2 linked regions of the Microbispora hainanensis genome follow. The protein of the gene in region 1 interacts with the protein of each later gene in a pairwise test. Links are inferred from orthologs where the notes say so. Each region holds a gene or a part of one and is shown in the gene's direction. Other genes may lie near its edges. The genes, in order: rplL and dnaE.

Region 1 (5,857 bases):
GCCCCCGCCCTCTACGGGCGGGGGCTTCCGCGCGTCTGTGGCCGTGTAGGGCCCCACGACGCTCGATCGGCTGCTGCGTCGCCTCTCGGCCGTCCCTCGCTCAGCCCCTGCTCCAGGCCCCGTCTTGTGAAGGTTCTGTGCACGGCTCATGGGGGTTCGTCCGCCGGCCACGCGCGGACGGCGTTAGGCGCATAAGGTCAAGGGCAGGTAAAGGGGGACATCGAAGGGATGGACACAATGCGACGACTACTGGTGGCCGCGGGGGCGGTAGCCGCGATCACGGTCGCGGGATGCGGCACGACCGCGACTCCGTCTCTCCAGAACGCCAGGCTCTCGGCGGCCGAGGTCATCCAGCAGACCGCGCAGAAGGCCGACGACGTCGACACCTATGCCGCCGACCTCGTGCTGAACGTCACCGACGCCGACGGCGGTCAGGGAGGGGTCGTCCAGGGCACCATGCTCTACCAGAAGACCCCGCAGATCTCCTCCGACATCAACCTCGGCCAGGTGTCGTTCAACGGGCAGAACATGCCCGGCGGGGTGCGGGTGATCCTCCAGGGCGACGTGGCGTACGTGAAGCTCGACATGCTCAGGACCCTGGTGGGCGCCACCAAGCCGTGGATCAGGCTCGACCTGAAGCAGCTCGGCTCTCAGGCCGGCGTGGACATCGAGCAGTATCTCGCCCAGGCGCAGCAGTTCGACCTGAAGACGAGCGCCGCCATGCTCACGGCGTCGAAGGACGTCAAGCCGGTGGGCACCGAGCAGGTCGGCGGGGTGGACACGACCCACTATTCGGGCACGTTCCCCGTGGCCGAGGCGATCAAGCAGCTTCCGGAGGACCGGCGCGGCCACGTGCAGGACGAGCTGGCGAACGCCAAGGACGTCACGTTCGACGCCTGGATCGACGGCCAGGGCCTGCCGCGCAAGGTCGAGCTGAACGGCGGCAAGCCGGGCGCAGGCACGTTCAAGGCGACGGCGATGTTCAAGTCGTTCAACGAGCCGGTCTCGATCAAGGCGCCGGCCGCCGACCAGGTCGGCGAGCTGCCGCGGACGCTGACGCAGCAGCCGTCCGGCGCCACAGGCTGATTTGGCGTCTTGCCGGTTGACACCGTAGTCTGTCTCCTGCCGAAGACCGCCGGTCGTCACTGGGCCCACAACCCGGTGACCGAAGGATCCACGTGAGTGGACGGCCCGCGTAGGTGTGGAGAAGCTTGAGGACGTTCGACGTCTGTCCAAGCCCCGTGCGCCTGCGCCGGGGCTTGTCTGTTTTCTGAGGGCCTTCGCCGGCGGCACATCTGGAAGGAGGCCCATGGCGAAGGCGGAGAAGAGCGTCGCGATCGCCGAGCTCAAGAGTGAGTTCGAGGGATCCAGCGCCGCCGTTCTGACCGAATACCGCGGTCTCACCGTCGCTCAGCTCAAGCAGCTGCGCGTTTCTCTCGGTGGGAATGCGAAGTTCGCCGTGGCGAAGAACACGCTCACCAAGATCGCGGCCAACAGCGCCGGGATCACCTCCCTGGACGACCTGTTCCAGGGCCCGACCGCCATCGCGTTCGTCAAGGGCGACGTGGTGGAGGCGGCCAAGGGTCTGCGTGACTTCGCCAAGGCCAACCCCCTCCTGGTGATCAAGGGTGGTGTCGTCGACGGCAAGTCGATGACCCCCGACGAGATCACGAAGCTTGCCGACCTTGAGTCCCGCGAGGTGCTCCTCGCGAAGCTGGCCGGTGCGCTGAAGGCCAAGCAGTCCCAGGCTGCCGCCACCTTCGCCGCGCTGCCCACCACGATGGCTCGACTGGCCGAGGCTCTGCGCGCCAAGCGCGAAGAGGCCGGCGAGTAGGTCCGCGCAGCGGACGGGGGAAGCGCGCACCGCGGTCCCTTTACACGTTTTTTGCTAGATCCACTGGAGGAACACACCATGGCGAAGCTCAGCACCGACGAGCTGCTCGAGACCTTCAAGGAGATGACCCTCCTTGAGCTGTCCGAGTTCGTGAAGGTCTTCGAGGAGACCTTCGACGTGAAGGCCGCCGCTCCGGTCGCCGTCGCCGCCGCCCCGGCCGCCGGTGGCGCCGGTGGCGCCGCCGAGGAGGCCGAGGAGCAGGACGAGTTCGACGTCATCCTCGAGGCCGCCGGCGACAAGAAGATCCAGGTCATCAAGGAGATCCGCGCCCTGACGAGCCTGGGCCTCAAGGAGGCCAAGGACCTCGTGGACGGCGCTCCGAAGCCGGTCTTCGACGGCAAGGTCAACAAGGAGCAGGCCGAGAAGGCGAAGGCCGCCCTGGAGGGCGCCGGCGCCACGGTCACCGTCAAGTAAGACGGTCTTGTAACACGCTTCACCGAAGGGGCGGGTCCATCCAGGTGCCGGATGGGACCGCCCCTTTCGCGTGCCCGGACCCCGTGCGGAATCCGGAATCTATGGGCAGGGCGGGTCCGCTGATCTATCGTGCCGATTAGGGAGTGTCCGACGACGGCGCGCGCGGGTGGCACGCCGGCCTCGCCGGGCACGACCGTTGATCCGCGCGACGTGAACGGGCCGAGACGACGACCGGGTGCTCAGGAGGTGCGGGGATGCGGCGCGCGCTGACCGCCGGGCTCGTGCTCCTCGTGGTCGCGCTGGCCCTGACGGTCCGCCATCTCGCCCAGGCCCGTACGGAGGCCCTCGCGACGGCCGAGGACGGCGAGATGGCCGTGCGGGCCGCGGCGGCGCACGCGGTGAGCCTCATGTCGATCGACCACCGCCGCATCGACGACGACATCAAACGAGCGCTGGCGACCTCCACGGGCCCGGAGCGGGCGCAGTACGCCGCCGGGCAGGCGGCTCTGAAGGCCACCACGCTGAAGAACAAGGCCGTGCAGACGGGCGTCCTGCGGGCCTCCGCGCTCACCTCCCTCGCCGCCGACCGGCGCACGGCACAGGTGCTGATCGTCGGCGACGCCGTGATCCACTGGGAGGACGGCAGGAAGGCCCCTCCGGAGGAGCGCTTCTTCCGCTGGCGCATGGACGTCACGAAGGCCTCGGGCCTGTGGCTGGTCTCACGGGCGGAGCTGGTGCGGTGAGGCGCCTGCTGCGGGCGCTGACGGCCCTCGTGGCGGCCGGGCTGGCCGTCGCCGCCGTGTGGCTCCTGCTCGATCTGCGCCGCCTCCAGGCCACCGAGAGAGCCTCCAGGGAGGCACTGTCGGCCGCCCGGTCCTACGCGCCCGACATGTTGTCGTACGACTACCGTACGATCGATCAGGACATGCTGAGGGCGGGAGCGCACGCCACCGGGCAGCTGGCGGAGCACTACCGGACGCTCGTGGCGACGCTGGGACCGCAGGCGCGCGAGCGGCGGACGGTGCAGCACGCGGTCGTCGCCGCCGCAGGAGTGGAGTCGGCGACGCCGGAAGAGGTCCGGGTGCTGCTGTTCGTGAACATGGTCACGACGCGGTCGGGCCCGGGTCAGGAGGAGCCGAAGCAGCAGGTCAGCCAGGGGAGAGCGCGCCTGGTCATGGTGACGCAGGGCGACGGCTGGCGGGCCTCCCGGCTGTCCACGCTCCTGGGTGACACGCCCGTTCCCTGAGCCCGTGGCTAAATTGTTAGTAAAGAACACGTTTAAGCCGTGCCACCCGGTGGGTATCCAGGGCTCGGCGGCGTCGACCGACGGTCAGCGTTGGGTCGTTCGCGTGACTGAGCGTTACCCGTGTCCGGTCCCGGGTAGGGACTGGATCCCCGGAGCTCGCTCGGCCGCGAGGGCGGAAAAACCCTGCGAGACCCCTGCCGGTTAGGCGAAATGTCGGCTCTCGGGCTTGACGTTTCGGCGCTGACGGGTGATGCTGCCACCAACGTGGAGCGCAGAGCGATAGCGGAGTGGACAGGTGTATGCCGATCGGCTACACTGCCCCTTTGCGCTGCCCTTTGACGACCGTCTCTCTGAGTAACTCTTAGTCCTGGTCGTCTGGCGTGCGTGTAGTCAGTCCGCGAGCCCTCGGAAGGACATCTGTTGGCAGCCTCGCGCAACGCCTCCGCCGTACCCGCCGGTCCCCGAACCGTGTCGTTCGCACGAATCGAGGAGCCGCTCGAAGTACCCGACCTTCTCGCCCTGCAGACCGAGTCCTTCGACTGGCTGCTCGGAAACGAGAAATGGAAGGGCCGGGTCGAGGCGGCTCGCCAGGCCGGGCGCAAGGACATTCCGACCCAATCCGGTCTCGAAGAGATCTTCGAGGAGATCAGTCCCATCGAGGACTTCTCCGGAACCATGTCCCTGTCGTTCCGGGATCACAGGTTCGAGCCGCCCAAGTACTCAGTCGATGAGTGCAAAGACAAGGACATGACCTACTCCGCCCCGATGTTCGTCACGGCGGAGTTCATCAATAACACCACAGGTGAGATCAAGAGCCAGACGGTGTTCATGGGCGACTTCCCGCTCATGACGTCGAAGGGCACCTTCATCATCAACGGCACCGAGCGTGTCGTGGTGTCCCAGCTCGTCCGTTCGCCGGGTGTCTACTTCGACCGTTCGGTCGACAAGACCTCCGACAAGGACCTGTTCGGCTGCCGGGTGATCCCGTCGCGCGGCGCGTGGCTCGAATTCGAGATCGACAAGCGCGACAGCGTCGGCGTGCGCATCGACCGCAAGCGTAAGCAGCCGGTCACGGTGCTGCTGAAGGCGCTCGGCTGGACCAACGACCAGATTCTGGAGCGTTTCGGTCAGTACGAGTCGATGCGGGCGACCCTGGAGAAGGACCACACCTCCGGCCAGGACGACGCGCTGCTCGACATCTACCGCAAGCTGCGTCCGGGCGAGCCCCCGACCAGGGAGTCGGCGCAGGCGCTGCTGGAGAACCTGTACTTCAACCCGAAGCGCTACGACCTCGCCAAGGTCGGCCGTTACAAGATCAACAAGAAGCTGGGCGTCCAGGCCGACATCACCCAGGGAACGCTGACCGACGAGGACATCGTGTCGACCATCGAATACCTCGTCCGGCTGCACGCCGGCGAGGAGACGATGGGCCCGGACAACTCGGTGGTCGTCGAGACCGACGACATCGACCACTTCGGCAACCGTCGTCTGCGCACGGTGGGCGAGCTCATCCAGAACCAGGTCCGCCTGGGCCTGGCCCGCATGGAGCGCGTCGTCCGCGAGCGCATGACCACGCAGGACGTCGAGGCGATCACGCCGCAGACCCTGATCAACATCCGCCCGGTCGTGGCGTCGATCAAGGAGTTCTTCGGCACCTCGCAGCTGTCGCAGTTCATGGACCAGACCAACCCGCTGGCCGGCCTGACGCACAAGCGGCGTCTGTCCGCCCTGGGCCCGGGTGGTCTGTCGCGTGAGCGCGCGGGCTTCGAGGTCCGCGACGTGCACCCCTCGCACTACGGCCGCATGTGCCCGATCGAGACGCCGGAAGGCCCGAACATCGGCCTAATCGGCTCGCTGTCCTCCTTCGGGCGGGTCAACTCGTTCGGCTTCGTCGAGACCCCCTACCGCCGCGTCGTCGACGGCCGGGTCACCGACGAGATCGACTACCTCACCGCGGACGAGGAGGACCGGCACGTCGTGGCGCAGGCCAACACGGCCCTGAACGCCGACGGCACCTTCGCCGAGACCCGCGTGCTCGCCCGCCGCAAGGGCGGCGAGTTCGAGGCCGTCCACCCGTCCGAGGTCGACTACATGGACGTGTCGCCGCGCCAGATGGTGTCGGTGGCGACGGCGATGATCCCGTTCCTGGAGCACGACGACGCCAACCGCGCGCTCATGGGGTCGAACATGCAGCGTCAGTCGGTGCCGTTGCTCAAGAGCGAGGCGCCGCTGGTCGGCACCGGCATGGAGTATCGCGCGGCGACGGACGCCGGTGACGTCATCACGGCCGAGAAGGCCGGTGT
Region 2 (7,237 bases), 1.9 Mb from region 1 along the record:
CCGCGGCATCGCGCAGGGCGCCGCCGCGCCCGGCCGCTCCTCCCTCACCGGCGGCGGGGGTGCGCTCCGCCGCCTCGTCCCTTCGGGAGGAGGAGGCCTCCGGCGAAGACGCGGGCGAGGGGGACACGGGCGGGTACGGCGCCGCACCCCGGGACGCCTTGCCCTGCCGGGAGGCGGGCGTTTCGGGCTTCGCGGCCTCCGGCTTCGCGGCCTGCGGGGAGGCGGGCTCGGCGGCGGGCCGGGACGGCGGCGGGGCCAGCTCCCGCGCCGCCCGCTTGAGCAGCCGGATGAGCTCGTCATAGCCGGGCCGGTCGGCGGGCTCCTTGGCCAGCATCCTTTGGAGGACGGAACCCAGCGCGCCCGCGCGCCGCGGCGGGGCCGGGTCGTCGTTCAGCACGGCGTGCATGGTGGCCATCGCCATGCCCCGGTCGTGCGGGGGCTTGCCCTCCACCGCCGTGTAGAGCGTGGCGCCGAGCGACCACAGGTCCGATTCGCGCTGGGCGGCCTCGCCGCGGAGCCGTTCGGGGGCGATGAAGGCGGGGGTGCCGACGAGGCCGGTGCGGGTCATGGTGGAGTCGGCTTCGAGCCTGGCGATGCCGAAGTCGGTCAGGACCACCCGGCCGTCATCGGTGAGCAGCACGTTCTCCGGCTTGACGTCGCGGTGCAGCACGCCCTGGCGGTGGGCGGCGCGCAGCGCGTCGAGGATCTGCAGGCCGATCTCGACGGTGCGCTCGGCGGACAGCGGGCCGTCCTCCCTGATCACCTGCCCCAGCGAGCGGGACGGCACGAGCTGCATGATGATCCAGGGGCGGTCGTCCTCCTCGATCACGTCGTGGACGACCACCACGTTGGGGTGGGTGAGGCGGCCCGCGGCCCGGGCCTCGCGCATGGTCCGGCGATTGAGGTCGCTGAGCTCGTCGCCCATGGCGCTGTCGTAGCGGACCTCCTTGACCGCGACCGCGCGGTCCAGCAACTGGTCGTGGGCGCGCCATACCACGCCCATGCCACCCCGGCCGATCGGCTCCACCAACTGGTACCGGCCTCCGACGAGCCGGCCTTCCGCACGCGACACTCGAACCCCTTCCTGGACCCATGAATCGTCCCACGGATGGCAAAGGGATCAACCGCGTACATGACAGGCGATCCCGGAATCCGAGACAAATCGGTTCGAGTCGTGGCCCGCCGCTGCTAAGGTCCTTGTTATGGGTAGGTACAGCTCGTTTACGAGGCCGGCTCCGGAGAGCCGGTCGCGTGACGTGAGCTAGCGACCATCCGGAGCCGGCTTGAGGCAGGGACGCCAGCGTCTCTGCCTTTTTGGTTTTCGGACGTTCGTTTTCTCGGCCAGTCCCGATCTCAGCGAGCCCTCGTGGCGGACCGCCGGTTCCGCGGGGGCGCTCATGGAGGAGCCCACATGACGAAGGCAGCCCAACTCGACCGCGATGCCGTACGGATCGGCGACCTCGTGATCGGCGACGGGCGCCCCGTTGTGGTCATCGGGGGCCGGGACGCCCGCTGGGTGCGCCTGCGCGGCGACGGCACGATCCCCGGCACTCCAGGCGCTCCCGGCGCTCCCGCCGGCACTTCCGCGGACGGCGCGGGGCCCGAGCACGGGGACGCTTCCGGGGAGGGTTCCTCGCGAGACAGGGCGGTCGCCGAGGCCGGCCCACTGCTGATGGAGCCCGCCACGGTCGCCGACCTGTCCATCGTGGCCCGGCACGCCGACGGCGTGGTGGTCGGGGCGGCCTGGGCGGCCGACCCCGATCTCGTCCGCGCCGCGGCCCGGCTCGGGCTCCCTGTCGTCCTCCAGCGGGGAGCCGGCCGGAACGGGCGGGCGGCGACGCTGGAGGAGTGGCTGGCCGCGGCGGACGACTGCGCCGCCGAGGGCAACGAGGCGGTCGTGCTATGCGAGAGCGGCGGTCACGCGGAGGACGCCGCGCCCGATCTCGGGCTCATGCGCGCCGCTCGGGAGCGGGCCGGCCGTCCCGTGCTCGCCGGGCTGGGCGCCGACGGCGGGCTCGCGAACGCGGCGGTGGCGGCGGGCGCGGACGGCCTGCTGGTCGCCCCGGGCGCGCCCGCGCCGGCCCTCGCGGCGGCGCACGAGGCGGCGACGGTCATGGCGGCGCTCGTGCGGCGCGACGACCCCGAGACCCTCGGCGCGGCCCGGGCCGCGATCGACCGGGTGGACGCGGCCCTCGCCACGCTGCTCGAACGCCGGGCCGCGCTGGCCGGGCGCATCCAGCGGCTCAAGCCCGTCGGCGGGTTCCGGGGGCGCGACATGGAGCGTGAGCGGCGCCTCGTGGAGGCCATGGCCCGCCGCGCCCCCAGCCTCGGCGCGGGTCGGCTCGCCCCCATCATGAACGCCGTGATCGAGGCCGGGCTGCGCCTGTCGGAGGAGACGCGCGACGGCGAGGAACGGAGATAAACTCTGTTTCACCTGAGTCCCACTGGTTGGCGATCACGGCGTAGGCTCTGGTCCGCGGTCCGGTGACGATGGGGGTCTCATGGGTGATTCGTTTGTTCATCTGCACGTCCACACCGAGTATTCGATGCTCGACGGAGCGGCGCGGCTGAAGCAGATGTTCAAACTCGTGGGCGAGCTGGAGATGCCCGCGATCGCGATCACCGACCATGGCAACATGCACGGCGCCTACGACTTCTACAAGCAGGCGACCGGCGCCGGGGTGAAGCCCATCCTCGGCATCGAGGCGTACGTCGCGCCCGAGTCGCGCATGCACAAGAAGCCGGTGCTGTGGGGCGAGCCGCACCAGAAGAGCGACGACGTCTCGGCGGGTGGCTACTACACCCACATGACCATCTGGGCGCGGAACAAGACCGGCCTGAAGAACCTGATGAAGCTCAGCTCGCGTGCCTACACCGAGGGCTTCGTCCGCAAGTGGGCCCGGATGGACGCCGACATCCTCGCCGAGCACGCCGACGGCCTGATGGCCACGACCGGCTGCCCGTCCGGGGAGGTGCAGACCCGGCTGCGGCTCGGCCAGTACGACGAGGCGCTCAAGGCCGCCGCGAAATACCAGGAGATCTTCGGCAAGGAGAACTACTTCCTGGAGATCATGGACCACGGGCTCGACATCGAGCGCCGGGTCCGCGACGGCCTGATCCGGATCAGCCGCGAGCTGGACATCCCGCCGGTGGTCACCAACGACTCCCACTACACGTACGAGTCGGACGCCGCCGGTCACGACGCCCTCCTGTGCATCCAGACGGGCAAGCAGCTCAGCGACCCCGACCGGTTCCGGTTCGACGGCAGCGGCTACTACATCAAGACGGCCGACGAGATGCGGGCGGTCGACTCCTCCGACATCTGGCAGGAGGGCTGCCGCAACACGCTGCTGGTGGCCGAGAAGGTCGACCCCGAGGGCTTCTTCCCCTACCACAACCTCATGCCGACCTACCCGATCCCCGAGGGGATGACGGAGGAGGAGTACTTCCGGCAGCAGGTCTGGGAGGGCATGAAGCGCCGCTTCCCCGGCGGCGTCGACGAGGAGCACCGCGCCTGGGTCGAGAACGAGCTGTCGGTCATCATCCAGATGGGCTTCCCGAGCTACTTCCTCGTGGTCGCCGACTTCATCATGTGGGCCAAGAACAACGGCATCCGGGTCGGTCCCGGCCGTGGTTCGGCCGCCGGTTCGCTGGTCGCGTACTCGCTGGGCATCACCGACCTCGACCCGATCCCGCACGGCCTGATCTTCGAGCGGTTCCTCAACCCCGAGCGCGTCTCGATGCCCGACATCGACATCGACTTCGACGAGCGCCGGCGCGCCGACGTGATCCGCTACGTCACCGAGAAGTGGGGCGCCGACAAGGTCGCCATGATCGCCACGTTCGGCACCATCAAGGCGAAGGCGGCCGTGAAGGACGCCGGCCGCGTCCTCGGTTACCCGTACGCGCTGGGCGACCGCATCTCCAAGGCGTTCCCCCCGGCGGTGATGGGCAAGGACATCCCGCTGTCGGGCATCTTCGACTCCGACCACCCGCGCTACAACGAGGCGGGCGAGCTGCGCAAGCTGTACGAGGAGGACGTCGACGTCAAGGCGACGATCGACCTCGGGCGCGGCCTGGAGGGCCTGATCCGGCAGACCGGCGTGCACGCCGCGGGCGTCATCATGTCGGCCGAGCCGCTGACCGACCACATCCCGATCATGCGCCGCGACTCCGACGGCGCGATCATCACGCAGTTCGACTACCCGACCTGCGAGACGCTCGGCCTGCTGAAGATGGACTTCCTGGGCCTGCGCAACCTCACGATCATCGACGACTGCCTCAAGATGATCGAGACGAACACCGGGAACAGGATCGAGCTGCTGGAGCTCCCGCTCGACGACACCAAGACGTACGAGCTGCTGGCCAAGGGCGACACGCTCGGCATCTTCCAGCTGGACGGCGGCGGCATGCGCACGCTGCTGCGGCTGATGAAGCCCGACAACTTCGAGGACATCTCCGCGGCCCTCGCGCTCTACCGGCCCGGCCCGATGGGCGCCAACTCGCACACCAACTACGCGCTGCGCAAGAACGGCCAGCAGGAGATCACCCCGATCCACCCCGAGCTGGAGGAGCCGCTCAAGGACATCCTCAGCACGACCTACGGCCTGATCGTCTATCAGGAGCAGGTCATGGCCATCGCCCAGAAGGTGGCCAACTACACGCTCGGCGGCGCCGACCTGCTCCGCCGCGCGATGGGCAAGAAGAAGAAGGCCGAGCTGGACAAGCAGTTCGAGTTCTTCGAGAAGGGCATGAAGGAGAACGGGTTCTCCGCCGCGGCCATCAAGGCCCTGTGGGACATCCTCCTGCCGTTCTCCGACTACGCCTTCAACAAGGCCCACACCGCCGGATACGGCCTGGTGTCCTACTGGACCGCCTATCTCAAGGCCAACTACCCGGCCGAATACATGGCGGCCCTGCTCACCAGCGTCAAGGACGACAAGGACAAGTCGGCCCTCTATCTCAACGAGTGCCGCCGCATGGGCATCAAGGTGCTCCCGCCGGACGTCAACGACTCCGACTTCGACTTCACCCCGCGCGGCACCGACATCCGGTTCGGCCTGTCGGCCATCCGCAACGTCGGCGCGAACGTCGTCGACGGGATCATCGCGGCGCGCAAGGAGAAGGGCAGGTTCACCGACTTCAAGGACTTCCTGCGCAAGGTCCCCGCGATCGTCTGCAACAAGCGCGTCATCGAGTCGCTGATCAAGTCGGGCGCGTTCGACTCGTTCGGGCACGTGCGCAAGGGCCTGCTGATGGTGCACGAACAGGCCGTCGACGCGATCATCGACATCAAGAAGAACGAGGCGATCGGCCAGGACTCGCTGTTCGGCGCGATCGACGGCGCCGAAGACCAGACCTTCGACGTGCAGATCCCGCCGGGGGAGTGGGACAAGACGACGCTGCTGCAGTTCGAGCGCGAGATGCTCGGCCTGTACGTCTCCGACCACCCGCTGTTCGGCGTCGAGCACATCCTGTCGGCGGGCGCCGACTGCTCGATCGCGGCCCTCCAGGACGACAGCCGTCCCGACGGGCAGGTCGTCACGGTCGGCGGCATCCTGTCGGGCCTGCAGCGCAAGGTGACCAAGAAGGGCGACACCTGGGTCCTCACCATGCTGGAGGACCTGGAGGGCTCGATCGAGGTCATGATCTTCCCGTCGGCCTACCAGCTCTGCGCGACCGTGCTCGCCGAGGACGCGATCGTCTTCGTCAAGGGCAGGATCGACAAGCGGGAGGACGTCGCGAAGATCATCGCGATGGAGGTGACCGCGCCGGACCTCAGTGCCGAGAACGGCGGGCCGCTGGTGGTCAGCATGCCGATCAACCGCTGCACGCCGCCCGTCGTCGGCCGGCTCAAGGAGGTGCTGACCACCCACCCCGGCACCACGGAGGTCCACCTCCAGGTGCACAACGGGCCGCGCACGACGGTCATGCGGCTGGACGACCGGCTCCGGGTGACCCCCTCGCCCGCCCTGATGGGCGACCTCAAGCAGCTGCTCGGCCCGGCCTGCCTGGCCGGTTGACCGGGCGCCCGGCCGGGGCCGGGAACGAGTCTCAGGGGGTGAGCACGTCCCCCTGGCGGGCCACCTCCACCTCCTTGGCCAGCACGTCCAGCGCGTCGTCCGTACGGGCCGGGGCGTGGTGGGTGAGCACGAGGCGGCGGGCGCCGCAGCGGGCGGCGAAGGCGACGGCGTCGGCGACCGTGGAGTGGCCGTAGGCGTCGGCCGTCGCCTGCTCCCCGGGCAGGAACTGGCCGTCGTGCAGCAGCAGGTCGACGTCCGCCGCCAGCTCGGCGGCGGCCGCGTATCCCGCCTGCGGCGCGTGGTCGGGCAGGTACGCGATGGCGACTCCGTCGCCCTCCACCCGGATGCCGTGGGTGATACCGCCCTTGTGGGTGATCTCGGCCACGGTGACGGCGTACCCCTCGATCACGCCGCAGGCGGAGGGGAGGAACCGCCAGGCGCCCGCGAGGCCGCCCGGGGTGATGGGGAAGTGCGGCGGGGACATGACCCGGGTCAGCGTCTCGAGCGGCCGCGGCGAGGGCAGGTAGAGGTCGACCCGCGCGCCGGGGTGGTCGAGCGGCGGGCAGAACGGCAGCCCCTGCACGTGGTCCCAGTGAAGGTGGGTGACCAGGACGGAGCCGCGGAACGGCGCCCCGTCCAGCAGGGCCCCCAGCCCGCGCAGGCCGGTTCCCGCGTCCAGCACCAGGGCCGGGACGGCGGAGTCGTCGGGCAGCACGGCCACGCAGCTCGTGTGACCGCCATACCGCACGAACTCGGGGCCCGGCGCCGGGGTCGAGCCGCGGACGCCGAGCATCGCGAGCCTCACGTGAGCTGTTCCTCTCGCCGGTGCCCCTCGGCCAGCGCGGCCAGTGCCTTCCTGTCCACCGCGTCCGCGGCCGCCTCGGCCACCCTGACCGGGGTCAGCGCCGTCAGCGTCGCCGTGCGCAGGCCGCCTTCGAGCACCGCGCGCTCACCGAGGATCGCGCCGGGGCCGAGCTCGGGCAGTGGCGTGCCGTCCACGTCCACTCCGAGCACGCCGTCGAGAAGCAGGAACAGGGAGGAACCCGGCTCGCCCTGCCGCACGAGCCGCGTGCCGGCGGGCAGCGAGCGGATGACCGGCTTGCGGGCGCCCCGCATGATCAGCAGGGAAAGCCGGCGCTCCAGCGCCGTCTCGGCCGCGGTGACCAGCACGGGGGAGTCCTCGTCGCCCCACGGCGTGCGGTCCGGCCCCGCCT

What was found.
Region 2: the proteins of rplL (region 1) and dnaE interact in binary tests that used the Escherichia coli proteins (3 or more experiments, as listed by UniProt). The link is inferred for Microbispora hainanensis from one-to-one orthologs.

Annotation. Positions count from the first base shown.
Region 1 is NZ_CP108086.1:3,343,093-3,348,949, forward strand. Bases 874-3,610 are described here. They hold rplL (50S ribosomal protein L7/L12), read left to right. Parts: upstream 874-1,912; coding sequence 1,913-2,308; downstream 2,309-3,610. Other genes in these bases: OHB01_RS15875 (DUF1396 domain-containing protein), read left to right, coding at 874-1,086; rplJ (50S ribosomal protein L10), read left to right, coding at 1,310-1,834; OHB01_RS15890 (hypothetical protein), read left to right, coding at 2,563-3,051; OHB01_RS15895 (hypothetical protein), read left to right, coding at 3,048-3,554. Outside these bases: more of OHB01_RS15875, read left to right, coding at 238-873; rpoB (DNA-directed RNA polymerase subunit beta), read left to right, coding at 3,975-5,857. UniProt on the Escherichia coli protein: The binding site for several of the GTPase factors involved in protein synthesis (IF-2, EF-Tu, EF-G and RF3). Is thus essential for accurate translation.
Region 2 is NZ_CP108086.1:5,201,721-5,208,957, forward strand. Bases 2,107-6,223 are described here. They hold dnaE (DNA polymerase III subunit alpha), read left to right. Parts: upstream 2,107-2,501; coding sequence 2,502-6,023; downstream 6,024-6,223. Other genes in these bases: OHB01_RS24300 (chorismate mutase), read left to right, coding at 2,107-2,422; OHB01_RS24310 (MBL fold metallo-hydrolase), read right to left, coding at 6,055-6,223. Also shown: OHB01_RS24295 (serine/threonine-protein kinase), read right to left, coding at 1-1,072; more of OHB01_RS24300, read left to right, coding at 1,412-2,106; more of OHB01_RS24310, read right to left, coding at 6,224-6,828; OHB01_RS24315 (cyclic nucleotide-binding domain-containing protein), read right to left, coding at 6,825-7,237. UniProt on the Escherichia coli protein: DNA polymerase III is a complex, multichain enzyme responsible for most of the replicative synthesis in bacteria. This DNA polymerase also exhibits 3' to 5' exonuclease activity. The alpha chain is the DNA polymerase catalytic subunit.